DNA from 2 places in the Agathobaculum faecis genome. Region 2 is predicted to be linked to the other one. Evidence: predicted binding sites of a transcription regulator. Region 2 holds the regulator's gene; the other holds the start of a gene.
What was found. The regulator HrcA, encoded in region 2, represses chaperone genes, less so after heat shock. The targets are predictions, from matches to a motif close to TGTTAGCACTCNNNNNNNNNGAGTGCTAACA.

Region 1 (8,053 bases), on a different contig from region 2:
CGCCTGTTGGTCATGCATAACCTGTGGTTCTATAACCATTTGATGCAGGAGATCCGTGATGCACTCGAACAGGGCACATTTGCTGCGTTCCGCGCGGAATACAGCGAAAAAATGAGCAAAAGGATATAAGGGTATACCAGGCTTTCTCCTATGTGGAGAAGGCCTTTTTCTTTCATATCCGTGCATAACTCGGCATAGCCTTAAAGTGAAATGGGGTCATGCCGTGCGGATTCAGAAAAAAACGATTCTATATGCGGCCGGAATCCTTGCCTGCGGCAATTTGGCGCTGCAGGCGCTGGGATTCCTTTATCGCGTTATCCTCAGCCACTTTGCCGGCGCGGAGGGGCTTGGCGTTTACCGCCTGGTCAATTCCGCCTATCTGGTACTCAATGCCGGCTGCCTTTCCGGCGTGACCATGGCCTGCTCCCGTCTGAGCGCGGCCAGCGAGGCAAGGGGAGAGCGCGGAAAAATCGGTGCGATCCTCCGGCTGGCGTTCACAGTTTTTTTTACACTATGTACATTCTGCGCGGCGGTCATCCTGCTTTTCGGAAACAGGATCGCGGCCGGATGGCTGGGAGATATCCGGTGCGCCAAGGCGTTCCCGTTCGTTCTATTATGCCTCACGCTGACCGGTGTGGAGAATATCTTCAAGTCCCTGTTTATCGGCCTGGAACAAATGCAGTTTACCGCCTATTCCGAGGTAGGAGAACAACTGATCCGGATTTTATCAGTCGGTATCCTGTTATATGAATACCAGGGAGAGGATTACGGAACGATCGCTATGCTGATTTTTGCTGGCATGGTGGTGAGCGAAGTGTTCAGCGCTTTGTTCCTGACACGTCTGTTCCAGAAAAATATAGCGGCTGGTCAGCGCGCCGGAAGACTCGACGCAGAGACAAGCAAGCAGTTTTTCTTTATCGCGTTGCCGCTTTCCGCATCGGCTTTGGTCGGCAATATCATCAGCTCGGCCGGTTCGGTCCTGCTTCCGCAGCGGCTGATGGTGGCCGGACTGACCTATGAACAGGCACTCTCGGCACTCGGTGTAATCTCCGGTATGGCGATGCCTCTGCTTCTTCTTCCAGTGGCGCTGGTCAGCTCAGTCTGCACCGCTCTGCTTCCGGCAGTCACCGCAGCGCAGGCGGTCGGGAATATCAAGCGCGTGCAGGCGTTAATCGGCAGATCGGTTTCCACCGTCGGCCTGATTGCGCTGCCTGCTACAGCGGTGCTGATTCCGCTTGCGCCGCAGTTGAGCGAGTTCTTCTTTGGCCAGCCGTTGACGGCCGGTTATGTAGCCCTGCTGGGAGCGGTCGCAATCGTCAGTTACTACCAGATGTCGTCCGGCAGCCTGTTGAACGCGCTCGGGCTGCAGCATTTGAATGTGGTCACGGCAGTCAGCGCGGAGCTGGTCCAGCTCTGCCTGATGTATCGCTGGTGCGCACGGCCGACACTCGGCATTTACGGTTATCTGCTCGCCATGCTGCTGACCAGCGCGGGTGCGTTTCTAATCAATTTCTGCATTTTGCAGCGGCATACCGGCTTCGCGGTCCGGCCGCTGCGCCGCTTTGGCGTTCCGCTACTATGCGGCGCTACCCTTTTTTGCTGGACGCGGATTTTCTACTCTGTTCTGCAAGAGTACCTCATGAATGATATTGCTGCACTGGGGGCGACAGTGTGCGGCGCAGGGCTTCTATACGTCGTTGTGCTGCGGCTGTTGGGCATACGTCTGATCCGATATCTGTCCCGCAGAATCGAAAAGCCACAGATGCCAAACGTCTGTATGTGGTAGACCGTCTTGACAAAATACCCCTGAACGGATAAGATTAAGTACAACAGAACGGCTCCTGCCCGGCAGCGGCAGGGGCTTTTTTTCGGAAGAAAAGAGGGAATCGAATGGAACTGACCATGTGCTGCCCGACTCTGTTCGGGCTGGAAGGGATCGTCGCGGACGAACTTCGGTTCGGGGGAAAGCTGGAGGAAGTGCATGCCGAGAACGGCAGGGTTTTATTTGCGGGAGATGAAAATACGCTCGCATGGGCCAATCTGAACCTGCGCTGTGCGGAGCGCGTCCTGATCCGTCTCGGCGTGTTTTCCGCGAAAAGCTTCGACGCTCTGTTCGAGGGTGTGCGCGCGCTGCCTTGGGAGCAGTTTATTCCGAGGGACGGGTCCTTCCCCGTCAAGGGGTACAGCCTGGATTCGGCGCTCCACTCCATACCGGACTGCCAGCGGATCGTGAAAAAAGCGGTGGTGGAACGTTTGGGACATGCCTATGGTCTATCCTGGTTCGAGGAAACCGGCGCGAAATACCAGATACAGTTTTCCATTATGCGCGATACAGCGGAGGTATTTCTGGATACCTCCGGCCTGGGGCTGCATAAGCGCGGATATCGCGCAAACAGCAACGCCGCGCCGTTGCGGGAGACGCTCGCGGCAGCCATGGTCAAGCTGGCACGCTGGCGTGGACGAGAACCGCTGCTGGATCCATTCTGCGGTTCGGGAACGATTGCGATTGAAGCGGCGATGATCGCCCAGCGGCGCGCGCCCGGGCTGCTTCGGTCATTTGAGGCGGAGAAATGGGGTTGCCTTGACGCAGACGCCTGGCGGCTGGCTCGCGAAGCGGCCATCGACCTGACGGATGGCGGCGCGCGGTTTTCGATTGTTGGAAGCGATATCGATCCAGCATGCGTCCAGCTTTCCATGGAGAACGCACGGAAAGCGGGCGTTGCGGGTACGGTGTTTTTTGAGCAGGTAGATGCTGTGCAGCACGATTACAGCGGGGAAGGGGTGGTGTTTGCCAATCCCCCATATGGCGAACGGCTGCTCGATGTGCAGCAGGCGGAAGCGCTCTATCGTGCGTTCGGACGCGCAACAGGGAAATCACCGATGAAGCAGTATATTCTAAGCTCGGACCCGCTGTTTGAGCGCTGTTACAGCCGGCCAGCGGATAAAAGGCGGAAGCTGTATAACGGCATGATCAAATGCGAGCTTCATATGTACTATAAGCACTCAATGCATTCGTCTGCTAAAAAACGAGAAAACGGGTCAAAGTGATTCACAAAAAATTCATAAATTTTATGTCAGTTTTTCCAAAAAAACTCTTGCACAACGAAAAGAGTTGATGTAATATAATAATCGAGTTAGCACTCAGGACGAAAGAGTGCTAAACCCTGATTCAGTCAACTTTAATTTTTATAGGAGGAACCCGTTATGAAACTCAAGCCCCTTTCTGATCGTGTTGTTATCAAGATGATCGAGGCGGAGGAGACCACTGCCAGCGGCATCATCCTCACCGCGTCTGCGCAGGAAAAGCCGCAGGTCGCTGAAATCATCGAGGTCGGCCCGGGCGGCGTTGTCGATGGTAAGGAGATCAAAATGGAGGTCCAGAAGGGCCAGAAGGTCATTACCAGTAAGTACACCGGCACAGAGGTCAAGCTGGACGGCGAAACCTACATCATCGTTCGTCAGGGCGATATTCTTGCAATCGTAGAGTAATTTGAGGAGGTAATTTATCATGGCGAAACAGCTTATTTACGGCGAGGACGCGCGCAAGGCGCTGCAGCGCGGCATCGATCAGCTCGCCGATACCGTTAAAGTTACGATCGGTCCGAAGGGCCGCAATGTTGTTCTGGACAAGAAGTACGGCGCGCCGCTGATCACCAACGACGGCGTCACCATCGCCAAGGAGATCGAGCTTGACGATCCCTATGAGAACATGGGCGCGCAGCTTGTGAAGGAAGTTGCGACCAAGACTAACGACGTGGCGGGCGACGGCACCACCACCGCGACCGTGCTCGCGCAGGCGTTCGTGCGAGAGGGTCTGAAAAACGTGGCTGCGGGCGCAAACCCGATGGTCATGCGTCGCGGCATTTCCAAGGCGGTCAATGCGGCGGTAGAAGCGATCGCCAAGAATTCCAAGGCGGTTGACGGCTCCAATGATATCGCCCGTGTCGGTGCGATCTCTTCCAGCGATGACGAGATCGGCCAGCTGATCGCGGAGGCGATGGAAAAGGTTTCGACCGACGGCGTAATCACGGTGGAAGAGTCCAAAACTGCGGAAACCTATTCCGAGGTTGTCGAGGGCATGCAGTTTGACCGCGGCTATGTCACCCCCTATATGTGCACGGATACCGAGAAGATGGAAGCAAATCTGGACGATGCGCTGGTCCTGATTACGGACAAGAAGCTGTCTAACATCCAGGAGCTGCTGCCGATTCTGGAGCAGGTTGTTAAGTCCGGCAAGAAGCTGCTGCTTATTGCCGAGGATATCGAGGGCGAGGCGCTGTCCACCCTGATCGTTAACCGCCTGCGCGGCACGTTCACCTGTGTTGCGGTCAAGGCGCCGGGCTTCGGCGACCGCCGCAAGGATATGCTGCGTGATATCGCGATCTTGACCGGCGGCACGGTGATCTCCGAAGAGATCGGCATCGAGCTTAAGGACGCCACCATGGATATGCTGGGTTCTGCGCGTCAGATCAAGGTCACCAAGGAAACCACTACGATTGTGGATGGCGCGGGCGACAAGCAGGATATCGCCAACCGCGTAGCCGAGATCCGCGGCGCGATCGAGCGCACAACTTCCGACTTTGACCGTGAGAAGCTGCAGGAGCGCTTGGCGAAACTGGCGGGCGGCGTAGCGGTCATCAAGGTCGGCGCTGCTACCGAGACTGAGATGAAAGAGAAGAAGCTGCGCATCGAGGACGCCCTCAACGCGACCCGCGCGGCTGTTGAGGAAGGTATCGTAGCCGGCGGCGGCGTTGCGTATGTCAATGCGATCGCAGCAGTCGAGGCGCTGGCCGAGACCGCCGAGGGCGACGAAAAGACCGGCATGCAGATCGTTGCGCGCGGCCTTGAGGCGCCGATGGCACAGATTGCGATCAACGCGGGCATTGAAGGCGCAATCGTTGTCGATAAGGTCAAGAATTCCGGCAAGGTCGGCTATGGCTTTGACGCGGCGACCGAGACATATGGCGATATGATCACCAATGGTATCGTCGACCCGACCAAGGTTAACCGCTCCGCGCTGCAGAACGCGGCGTCCGTGGCTTCCATGGTGCTGACCACCGAGAGCCTGGTTGCGGATAAGAAGGAACCTGTGGCTCCGGCTCCGGCTGCACCGGATATGGGCGGCATGTATTAATCCAAATTCCCGTTCGGTTGAAAAAATACTCCGACAATTAAAGTCGGAGTATTTTTTTCATAGGCACGGACACAGCCCTCATTTGTTTTTGCTGTACTTTTACCGCCGGTCATGATATACTGGAGCAAAGGAGGGGATAGTAAATATGATTTTTGGCGTTGACAGTCTCTATATCTGGGTGGCTGTTATCATCATCGGCGTTGCGGTTGAAGCTTTTTCGCTGGACCTGTCGGCAATCTGGTTTGCGGTCGGCGGCGTTGCAGCGTTGATCGCCGCGAGTATTGGGCTGGAGATGTCCGCGCAGTTGGTCATCTTCGTTTTGTTCTCCGCGGTTTTGCTTCTGCTGGTCCGTCCGTTTTGCCGGCGCTTCCTCAAGACCAAAAAGGAAGCGACCAATGCAGACCGCATCATTGGTCAATCTGCTATCGTAACGGAGGGGATTGACAATATCCGCGAAACTGGCGCAGTCCGTATATCGGGAAATATATGGACTGCACGCAGCGCGGATGATTCCCTTGTCCCGCAGGGCGCAATGGTCGAAATTTTGGAAATCCGCGGCGTCAAGGTGATCGTAAAAAGGTTGGATAAAGATTCAGTTAAGTAAAGGAGAACACTATGCCTTATTTAGTTCCGATGATTTGGATTGTTTTGGCGATCCTGCTGATTGTTTTTCTGGGCAGCAATATTGTTATTGTACCGCAGGCGAAAGCCTTTATCGTGGAGCGGCTTGGCACATACCGCGGCACATGGAACACAGGCCTGCATTTTAAGGTGCCGCTTTTTGAGCGGATCGCCCGCAAGGTGACGCTCAAGGAGCAGGTCGTCGATTTTCCGCCACAGCCTGTGATCACGAAGGATAACGTAACCATGCAGATCGATACTGTTGTCTATTTCCAGATTACGGACCCGAAGATGTTCACATACGGTATCGAAAGCCCGATGGCAGCGATCGAAAACCTGACGGCAACGACGCTCCGCAATATTATCGGCGATTTGGAACTGGACCAGACGCTGACCAGCCGGGACATCATCAATACCAAAATGCGCGCGATTCTGGACGAGGCTACGGATGCGTGGGGCATCAAGGTCAACCGTGTGGAGCTGAAGAACATCATCCCGCCGGCGGCAATTCAGGAATCCATGGAAAAGCAGATGAAGGCCGAACGCGAGCGCCGCGAATCCATCCTGGTGGCAGAAGGCAAAAAGCAGTCCGCTATTCTGGTAGCGGAAGGCGAAAAGGAAGCGACCGTTCTGGCGGCAGAAGCCAACCGCCTGGCAAAAATCAAGGAAGCGGAAGGCGAGGCGGAAGCCCTGCTGACCGTGCAAAAAGCGCTGGCTGATTCGATTTCCCTCCTAAACAACGCTGCTCCAACCGAACAGGTCATCAAGCTGAAATCGCTGGAAGCGTTCAGCAACGCAGCGGACGGCAAGGCGACAAAAATCATTATTCCGAGCGAAATACAGAGCCTTGCAGGATTGGCAACTTCATTTAAGGAAGTTATGACTGATCCGAAAACCGAAAAGTAAGCCGTGGCGGCCAGCCTGCCGGATATGCTCCGGCGGGCTGGTTTTTTGCTGTATTCTTGACAGATTGGCTTTTGAATGATACTATACTTTAATAGGTACTTATGTGTCTCGGGAGGGGTTTCGTTGGCAGTCAGAAAGAATCAAACCGAGGTGGAATGCTGCGAGGAGCATATCGTCCATACGGATGCTGTACGGCAGGCGCGCAGCACGATGCCGGGAGATGAGATCACATCGGCCGCTTCAGATTTTTTTAAGGCGTTTTCCGATAAAACACGGCTGCGCATCCTGACCGCTCTGGCAATAGAGGAATTATGCGTTTGTGATATTGCGTCGCTGTTGGGGATGAGCCAGTCCGCGATTTCCCACCAGCTCCGCTTTTTGAAGCAGGCGCGTCTGGTAAAGAGCCGGAAAGATGGAAAAACCGTGTATTATGCGCTGTGCGATGACCACATTCAGACAATTTTGGCACAGGGCATTGCGCATGTACAGGAGGGATAGACGATGGACGAAAAGAAAAACCGGTCGGAGGATCAGCCGGCTGGAAATCGTGAAGAAGGGCAAACGCCGCAGAATATGGGCGCGCCGGAAGAGCTTCTGGCGCAGGTTTCCGCAGGGCCGATCGCTTTTCCCGACGATTTTGTGGAAAATATTTTGTCCGATCTTGAAGAAAGCGCTTCTGATTTTCCAGAGCTTCCGGTAGAGCCGCTGACAGCGACGCCGATTGCCGGTTCCGCGCCTGCACAGACTCCTCCGCAGGAGGCAGAGGAAAAAACAGATTCGGCGCCGCAGGAAGAACTGCCGCAGGACGAGGAGCAGCCGGAAGCGAAAGAGGACGTTCCTGAGGAGGGACAGCCGGAAGCCGCGGAAGAGGAGGAACTGCCCGAACCCGAGAGGGAGACGGCTGAAGAGGAGAATACCGAAGCGCTTCCTCCGCTGGATGAAAGCCTTGCTCTGGTGCAAAATGAACCTGAGCAGCCAGATGAGACAGAGGGCATGTCTCTGATCGAACGCGCGCGGTATCACGCCCGAATGCGGCGGCGGGAGCAGACCCGCCTGCGCAGGGAAAACGCGCGACGCGGCGGCGCGGAGCCTTATCAGCCCATGTCTATGATGGATGTTCGCTTTACTTCGGTCCGTTTGGCAGTGGCGGTGGTTTTCCTGCTGCTAGGGCTGCTTTTGCAGCGTACCAGCGACACGGTCGCGTTCATTCTGTATCTGATCGCCTATCTGATCACGGTTCTGCCGATCGCCGCGAATGTGGCGCGCAACTTTACCCACGGGAAATATTTTGACGAATACCTGCTGATTCTGGTTTCTTCGTTCGGTGCGTTCCTGCTTGGGCTGCACGCGGAAGCGAGCGTGGTCCTGATCCTGCATGGCGTAGGCAAAATG
Region 2 (8,053 bases):
CGTCCTTGCGGAGCAGCTCGCACATGGCGAGATAGGTGTCCGCCTGCGCGTCGTCATCGGGCAGAGTCGGGTTTTCGCGCCCCATCGGCGTGGCCGGTTCGAGCTTCAGCCCGTAGCAGGACAGATGCTTCGGACCGAGCGCAAGGCACTGCTCCACCGAGTCGAGAAACCGCTCCTGCGTCTGCCCGGGCAGGCCGTACATCAGGTCCAGACTGATATTGGAAAAACCTTTCTCCCGCGCCAGGTCAACCGCATCCTTCGCCTGCTGGAACGTATGGAGGCGGCCGATGGCCTTCAGTTCGTCGTCATGTGCGGACTGCACACCGAACGACAGCCGGTTCACGCCCTGCTTTTTCATCATTTCCAGCATTTTTTTATCCGTGCTTTCCGGATTGCACTCGACCGTGATCTCCGCGTCATCCGCAAGGGGAAACTTGTTCCGCACCTCCTGCAGGATGCGGCCGAGGTATTTCGGCCCCAGGCATGTCGGCGTGCCGCCGCCAATATAGACCGTATCCACCGTGTAGCCGCTGCACAGCGCGCCGTAGGAGCGGATATGGGTCAGCAGCGCCGAAACATAGTCTTTCATCAGTTCCTTGTCCGGCACGGAGTAAAAATCACAGTAGCCGCATTTCTGCACGCAGAACGGGATATGCAGGTACAGGCCGAGCGGCTTGTTTCGATAACTAAATTTACTCATGATTCCTCGTCCAGCTTGAGCACCGCCATGAACGCCTCGGTCGGGATCTGCACCGTACCGAGCGAACGCATCTTCTTTTTACCTTCCTTCTGCTTTTCCAGCAGCTTCTTCTTGCGGGTGATATCGCCGCCGTAGCACTTGGCGAGTACATCCTTACGCATCGCCTTGACCGTTTCGCGCGCAATCACCTTGCCACCGATCGCGGCCTGGATAGGCACCTCGAACAGCTGGCGCGGGATATTCTCCTTGAGCTTTTCACAGATGCGGCGCGCGCGGCCGTAGGCCTTCTCGCGGTGGACAATAAAGGAAAGCGCGTCCACCTGGTCGCCGTTGAGCAGCATGTCCACCTTTACCAGGTCGCTCGGCCGGTAGTCGAGCAGCTCATAGTCAAGCGAAGCGTAGCCTTTGGTGCGCGCCTTAAGCGCGTCGAAAAAGTCGTAGATGATTTCATTGATCGGCATTTCGTAGTGCAGTTCGACCAGGTTGGAGTCAAGATACTGCATATCCTTGAACACGCCGCGGCGCTCCTGGCACATGGGCATGATATTGCCGACAAATTCTTGCGGGGTCATAATGGTGGCCTTGACGAACGGCTCGCGCGCCTCGTCGATCAGGCCGGGGTCGGGGTAGTCGTGCGGGTTGTCGCAATGGACAACCGCGCCGTCGGTCCGCACGATCTCATACACGACCGAGGGCAGCGTGGTGACCAGGTCGAGGTCGAACTCGCGTTCAAGCCGCTCCTGGATGACCTCCATATGCAGCATGCCGAGGAAACCACAGCGGAAGCCGAAGCCCAGCGCGACCGAGCTTTCCGGCTCGAACGACAGCGCCGCATCGTTGAGTTGGAGCTTTTCCAGCGCGTCGCGCAGGTCGGGGTATTTGGAGCCGTCCTCGGTATAGATGCCGCAGAACACCATGGGCTGCGCCGGACGGTAGCCGGGCAGCGGCTCCGCGGTCGGCCGTCCCGCCTCGGTGACCGTGTCGCCCACACGGGTATCGGACACGGTCTTGATAGACGCGGTAAAGTAGCCGACCTCGCCCGCGCACAGCTCCCGCTGGGGCGACAGGCCGAGCGGCAGCATATAGCCGCATTCGAGTACCTGGAACTCCGCACCCGTGGCCATCATTTTCACCCTCATGCCCGGCCGGATGCTGCCGTCCATCAGCCTCATATAAACAATAACGCCCTTATAGGGGTCGTACTGGCTGTCAAAGATAAGCGCGCGCAGCGGCGCGTCTGCGTCGCCCTGCGGTGCGGGGATGTCGGACACGATGCGTTCGAGTACCGCGTGGATGTTGATATTCATTTTGGCCGAGATCTCCGGACTATCCTCGGCTGGGATACCGATGATGTCCTCGATCTCCTGCTTGACGCGCGGCGCGTCCGCCGCGGGCAGGTCGATCTTGTTGATGACCGGTACAACCTCCAGCCCCGCGTCAATAGCGAGGTAGGTGTTGCCCAGCGTCTGCGCCTCGATCCCCTGTGCCGCATCCACCACCAGCAGCGCGCCCTCGCACGCGGCGAGCGAACGAGAAACCTCATAATTGAAGTCCACATGCCCGGGCGTGTCGATCAGGTTCATCTCATAGGTCTGGCCGTCGTCGGCCTCGTATTCCATGCGCACCGCGCGCGCCTTGATCGTGATGCCGCGCTCGCGCTCCAGATCCATATTGTCAAGCAGTTGTTCCTCCATCTCACGCTGGGACACGGCCTTGCACTGTTCGAGCAGGCGGTCCGCCAGCGTCGACTTGCCGTGGTCGATATGCGCGATGATGGAAAAATTCCGTATTTGCCCGCGATTTTTCACACCGAAAGCTCCTTACCTTTCCTTAATAGCAATATGGAAATATTATACCACGTTTTACGCCGCCCCACAAGCATACTTTTGCACAAGCGGGCCGCCCGCTCCCCTGCTCTTTCCAGCACATTAGCAGTCCCTATCCGGCTGTGACAGCCCGTTTCCTATCATTTAACAAAATATTCATAAACGAGACTTGACTTTGCCGCTACGCGGTGGTAAATTAGTTTTAGCACTCAGATAGGCGGAGTGCTAACCCGTTTTCACACAGGAAAGGAGTCCGCTCAGGTGGAGCTTTCGGAACGAAAAAAGCAGATCCTCAAGGCCATCATCGGCGATTATATCCGCACAGCCGAGCCAGTCGGCTCCAAGGCACTGACCGAGGGGCATGCGCTTCCGTTTTCCTCCGCCACCATCCGCAACGAGATGAGCGAGCTGGAGGAAATGGGTTTTCTGGAAAAGCCGCACACCTCCGCCGGCCGCATTCCTTCGCCGCAGGGCTACCGTCTTTATGTTGACGAGCTGATGGAGCAACCGGCTGAAACGCCGGACGACGCCGCGCCGCTGCAGAGCATCCTGCAGACCAAGGTGCGCGAGCTCGACCATTTGATACGCGAGGCGGGCAAGCTGATTTCCAGCCTGACCAATTACGCTTCCGTCGCGATCACCCCCGCCATGACCCAGGCATCCATCCGCCAGTTCGAGATCATCGCCATTGACAAAATGAATTTTGTCATCGTGGTTGTAACCGACTCCGGCTCGGTCAAAAATAAAATGGTGCGGACCATGACCGACGTCACCAAGGACGAGGCCGAGCTTCTCACCTATGTCCTCAACCAGACGCTGACCGGCCTGCCGCTCAGCCACATCACGGCCGAGCGTTTCGATATCGTGCGCAGGGCCGCGGGATTGACCGCCCTTTTGGCCCCCGTGGCCGAATATGTCGCCGAACTGATCGAAGAGCTGGGGGATCAGAAGGTCTTTCTGGACGGGACCAACAAGCTGCTGCGCTTTCCGGAATACAAGGACCTGCACAAAGCGCAGGCGCTGCTTGACTATATGGAGGATGACAGCCGGCACCTGTTGCCTACGACCCGTAAGATTGAGGGAATCCAGTTCTTCATCGGGCCGGAAAACGGGGAGAACCCGCTTAGCGATACATCCGCGATTTATGCAAAATACGATATCGGCAAAATCGGTCAGGGCGCGATCGGCATCGTGGGGCCGACCCGCATGGATTACGCCAAGCTGTCCGCGCAACTCAGCCGCTTCGCCAAGGGGCTGAATCAGTTGATTGCCGAGACCTTTTTAGACGAGAAAGACGGAAATCCCTGAACATCGGGATTTTCAGCAAATGGAGGCATGAAAACAATATGAGCAAGAAAAAGCAGTCCGATCCGGCCGAAGCCGAGCAGAAGGCGCCGGAAACCCCGTCCGAGGATGAAACGGCAAAGGCCGCCGCACAGGAGGAACAGGCTGCGCCCGCCGAAAACTGGAAAGCAAAATACGAGGAGCTGAATGACCGCTATCTCCGCATGGCGGCGGAATACGACAACTTCCGCAAGCGCAGCCAGCGTGAGCGCGAGCAGGCGTATACGGACGCGGTCAGCCGCGCGGTGACCGCGCTTCTCCCCACCTATGACAACCTTGAGCGTGCGCTCAAGGCCGAGACCGCGGATGCGGAATACAAAAAGGGCGTGGAACTGACCATGACCCAACTGACCGACAGCCTGAAAGGCCTGAACGTCACCGTGATCGAGGCTTCGGCCGGCACCACGTTCGACCCGAATTTCCACAACGCCGTGATGCATGTCGAAGATGAAGCGCTGGGAGAAAGCGTGATCGCCGAGGTATTCCAGCAGGGCTTCCAGATAGGCGACAAGGTGATCCGGCACGCGATGGTAAAGGTTGCAAACTGAAAACCCTATAGGGGACTTCAAAAGTCCCCTATACGAAAGCAATTTCCTTTGAAACTTGCTTTCGACATCCGAATGCCGCCGTCCAAGGCGGCTGAATCGAGGAATAAAATCCGAGATACATGCTCTCGGATTTTATGGAACTTTCCGCTTGCGGAAAGTTCCTGATAAACGCGCGCGTCACCGCGCATCCCTGATACAGAGAAAACAATATCGAATCATATAAAGGAGTGCTATCAACATGGGCAAAATCATTGGTATCGACCTTGGTACAACAAATTCCTGCGTATCCGTTATGGAAGGCGGCGAGGCTGTCGTCATCCCCAACGCGGAAGGCGCGCGCACGACTCCGTCGGTAGTCGCGTTCTCCAAGGACGGCGAGCGTATGGTGGGCCAGGTGGCCAAGCGCCAGGCTGTGACCAACGCAGACCGCACGATTATTTCCATCAAGCGCCACATGGGCTCGGACTACCGCGTCAACATTGATGGCAAGCCCTATTCCCCGCAGGAGATCTCCGCAATGATCCTGCAAAAGCTCAAGGCGGACGCGGAAGCCTACCTCGGTCAGCCGGTGACCCAGGCGGTCATCACCGTGCCGGCGTACTTCTCCGACTCCCAGCGCCAGGCGACCAAGGACGCGGGCAAGATCGCGGGTCTTGAGGTTCTGCGCATCATCAACGAGCCGACCGCGGCTGCGCTGGCTTACGGTGTGGATAAGGAAGCCGAGCAGAAGATCATGGTCTACGACCTCGGCGGCGGCACGTTCGACGTTTCCATCCTCGACATCGGCGAGGGCGTGCTCGAAGTGCTGTCCACCGCGGGCGACACCCATCTCGGCGGCGACGACTTCGACCAGCGCATCATCGACTGGATGGTCGCGGAGTTCAAGAAATCCAACGGCATCGACCTGTCCGCCGACAGGATGGCCATGCAGCGCCTGAAGGAGGCGGCGGAAAAGGCTAAGATCGAGTTGTCCGGCATGGCGCAGACCTCGATCAACCAGCCGTATATCACCGCGGACGCGACCGGCCCGAAGCACCTCGAGCTGACGCTGACCCGCGCGAAGTTCAACGAGCTGACCGCCGACCTGGTCGAGCGCACCATGGGTCCGGTACGGCAGGCGATGAGCGATGCCGGCCTGTCCGCCTCCGACCTGTCCAAGGTATTGCTGGTGGGCGGCTCGACCCGCATTCCCGCCGTGCAGGAGGCTGTTAAGGGCATCACCGGCAAGGACGGCTTCAAGGGCATCAATCCGGACGAATGCGTCGCGATTGGCGCGTCCATCCAGGGCGGCGTGCTTGGCGGCGAGGTCAAGGACGTACTGCTGCTCGACGTCACCCCGCTGTCCCTCGGCATTGAGACGCTGGGCGGCGTATGCACCAAGCTGATTGACCGCAACACCACCATTCCCACCAAGAAGAGCCAGATCTTCTCCACCGCAGCCGACAATCAGCCGTCGGTTGAAATCCACGTCCTGCAGGGCGAGCGCGAGATGGCTGCGGGCAACAAGACGCTCGGCCGCTTCACGCTGGACGGTATCGCCCCGGCGCCGCGCGGTGTGCCGCAGATCGAGGTTACCTTTGATATCGACGCGAACGGCATCGTAAACGTATCCGCCAAGGACTTGGGTACAGGCAAGGAGCAGAAGATCACCATTACCGCGTCCACCAATCTCTCGCAGGACGAGATCGACAAGGCCATGCACGAGGCTGAGCAGTACGCGGAACAGGATAAGAAGAACAAGGAAGCGGTCGAGGTGCGCAACAACGCCGAGCAGCTTGTCTTCCAGTCCGAGAAAGCGCTGACCGACCTGGGCGATAAGCTGTCCGCCGATGAAAAGGCCGGCGTACAGGCCGAGATCGACAAGGTTAAGGAGGCGCTCAAGGGTACCGACACCGAGATGATTAAGATGGCGACCGATGGCCTGTCCAAGAGGTTCAGCGATCTGGCGGGTAAGATCTACCAGCAGCAGGCGCCGCAGGGTGACCCGAACATGGGCGGCCAGCCGGGCGCACAGTCCGGCCCGCAGGGCGATTTCGTCGACGCGGACTTCACCGAGGTCAAGGACGACGACGATAAGAACAAGTAATTCCATGCCGCGTGGGGCGGGACGGTCTCCGTTCCGCCCTGCGGCATGTCATTTTCCGTTATTTGAGGGAGCATAATGGCTGACAAAAGAGATTATTACGAGGTACTGGGCGTGCAAAAAGGCGCGAGTGAGGACGAGCTGAAAAAGGCTTACCGCCGCCTGGCCCGCAAGTACCACCCTGATCTGAACAAAGACAATCCCGATGCGGCCGACAAATTCAAAGAGGTCAACGAGGCCTATGAGGTCCTTTCCGACGCGGATAAACGCGCCAAGTATGACCAGTTCGGCTTCGCGGGCGTGGACCCGAGCTACGGAGGCAGCGCGGGAGCGAGCGGCTTCGGCGGGTTCGATATGGGCGACCTCGGCGACTTGTTCGGCTCGTTCTTCGGCGGCGGCTTTGGCGGTGGTCGCTCACAGAGCCGCAATGCGCCGCAGCGCGGCGAATCCATCCGGCAGACGGTCATCCTCTCGTTCGAGGAGGCTGCGTTCGGCTGCGAGAAGGAGATCTCGGTAAACCGCATCGAGTCCTGTGACGAATGCGGCGGCACGGGCGCGGCCAAGGGTACCAGCGCTGAAACCTGCCCGAACTGCCGCGGCACGGGCTCTGTGACCCAGACGCAGCGCACCCCGCTCGGTGTGTTCCAAACGCAAACCGCGTGTCCCAACTGCCGCGGCACCGGCAAGATCATCAAAAAGCCCTGCGCCAAGTGTGGCGGCGCAGGCCGCGTGCGCAAAACGCGCAAGTTCAAGGTAAACATCCCTGCCGGTATCGACGAGGGACAGTCCATCCAGCAGCGCGGACAGGGCAACGCGGGTGTGAACGGCGGGCCGGCGGGCGACCTGTTTGTGACCGTGTCCATCCGGCCGCATCCCATCTTTACCCGCGAGGGGCAGGATGTGTACGTCGAGATCCCGATTTCGTTCGCGCAGGCGGCGCTGGGCGACACGCTTCAGGTGCCGACGATCGACGGGCGCGTGGAATATAAGGTGCCGGAAGGGACGCAGACCGGCACCGTGTTCCGTATGAAAGGCAAGGGTATCCAGAACGTCAGCGGCCGTGGCCGCGGCGATCAGTATGTCCGCGTAAATATCGAAGTGCCGAAAAATCTGTCCGAAAAGCAGAAAAAGCTGCTGCGCGAATTTGAAGAATCCGCGACCGATGAAAATCAGAGCAAGCGCAAGGGCTTCTGGGATAAGGTAAAGGACGCGTTCAGCGAAAAATAACCGACCAGCGCAGGTTGTTCTGGTCGGGTCAGGTTTCCGTACCCCGCGCGGGAAACGGAAAAGAGGGCCGCAGGAGCGGCCCTCTTTTTTCAGCTTTCGCGGTAATGCCGGATCAATGCCTGTGTGCCAAGGTCACCCATGCCTTCCGCTTCCAGATCGCCGTACATGGCGCAGACGCGCTCCAACACCGGCAGCGCGGGTCCGCCCTGCGATTGGGCAATCTTCATATCCTTGATAAAATGCTTGAGGAAAAACCCCGGCGCATAATCCTCTTTTACCATCTTTGGCATCAGGTTCTCCATCTGCCACGAGCCGGCCGCCCCCT

Region 1: a site for HrcA is predicted at 3,133-3,163, ahead of H8S45_RS01195 (co-chaperone GroES). Genes of this name have one in related genera too.

The regions. Positions count from the first base shown of each region.
Region 1 covers NZ_JACOPL010000001.1:238,615-246,667, forward strand. Annotated here, with positions in the region: gene tgt (tRNA guanosine(34) transglycosylase Tgt) at 1-129, shown strand, start outside; gene H8S45_RS16700 (oligosaccharide flippase family protein) at 224-1,786, shown strand; gene H8S45_RS01190 (THUMP domain-containing class I SAM-dependent RNA methyltransferase) at 1,891-3,048, shown strand; gene H8S45_RS01195 (co-chaperone GroES) at 3,205-3,489, shown strand; gene groL (chaperonin GroEL) at 3,509-5,134, shown strand; gene H8S45_RS01205 (NfeD family protein) at 5,280-5,738, shown strand; gene H8S45_RS01210 (SPFH domain-containing protein) at 5,768-6,661, shown strand; gene H8S45_RS01215 (ArsR/SmtB family transcription factor) at 6,785-7,159, shown strand; gene H8S45_RS01220 (heavy metal translocating P-type ATPase) at 7,163-8,053, shown strand, end outside.
Region 2 covers NZ_JACOPL010000004.1:54,034-62,086, forward strand. Annotated here, with positions in the region: gene hemW (radical SAM family heme chaperone HemW) at 1-700, opposite strand, end outside; gene lepA (translation elongation factor 4) at 697-2,508, opposite strand; gene hrcA (heat-inducible transcriptional repressor HrcA) at 2,788-3,834, shown strand; gene grpE (nucleotide exchange factor GrpE) at 3,873-4,418, shown strand; gene dnaK (molecular chaperone DnaK) at 4,657-6,504, shown strand; gene dnaJ (molecular chaperone DnaJ) at 6,580-7,728, shown strand; gene H8S45_RS05300 (NAD(P)-dependent oxidoreductase) at 7,818-8,053, opposite strand, start outside.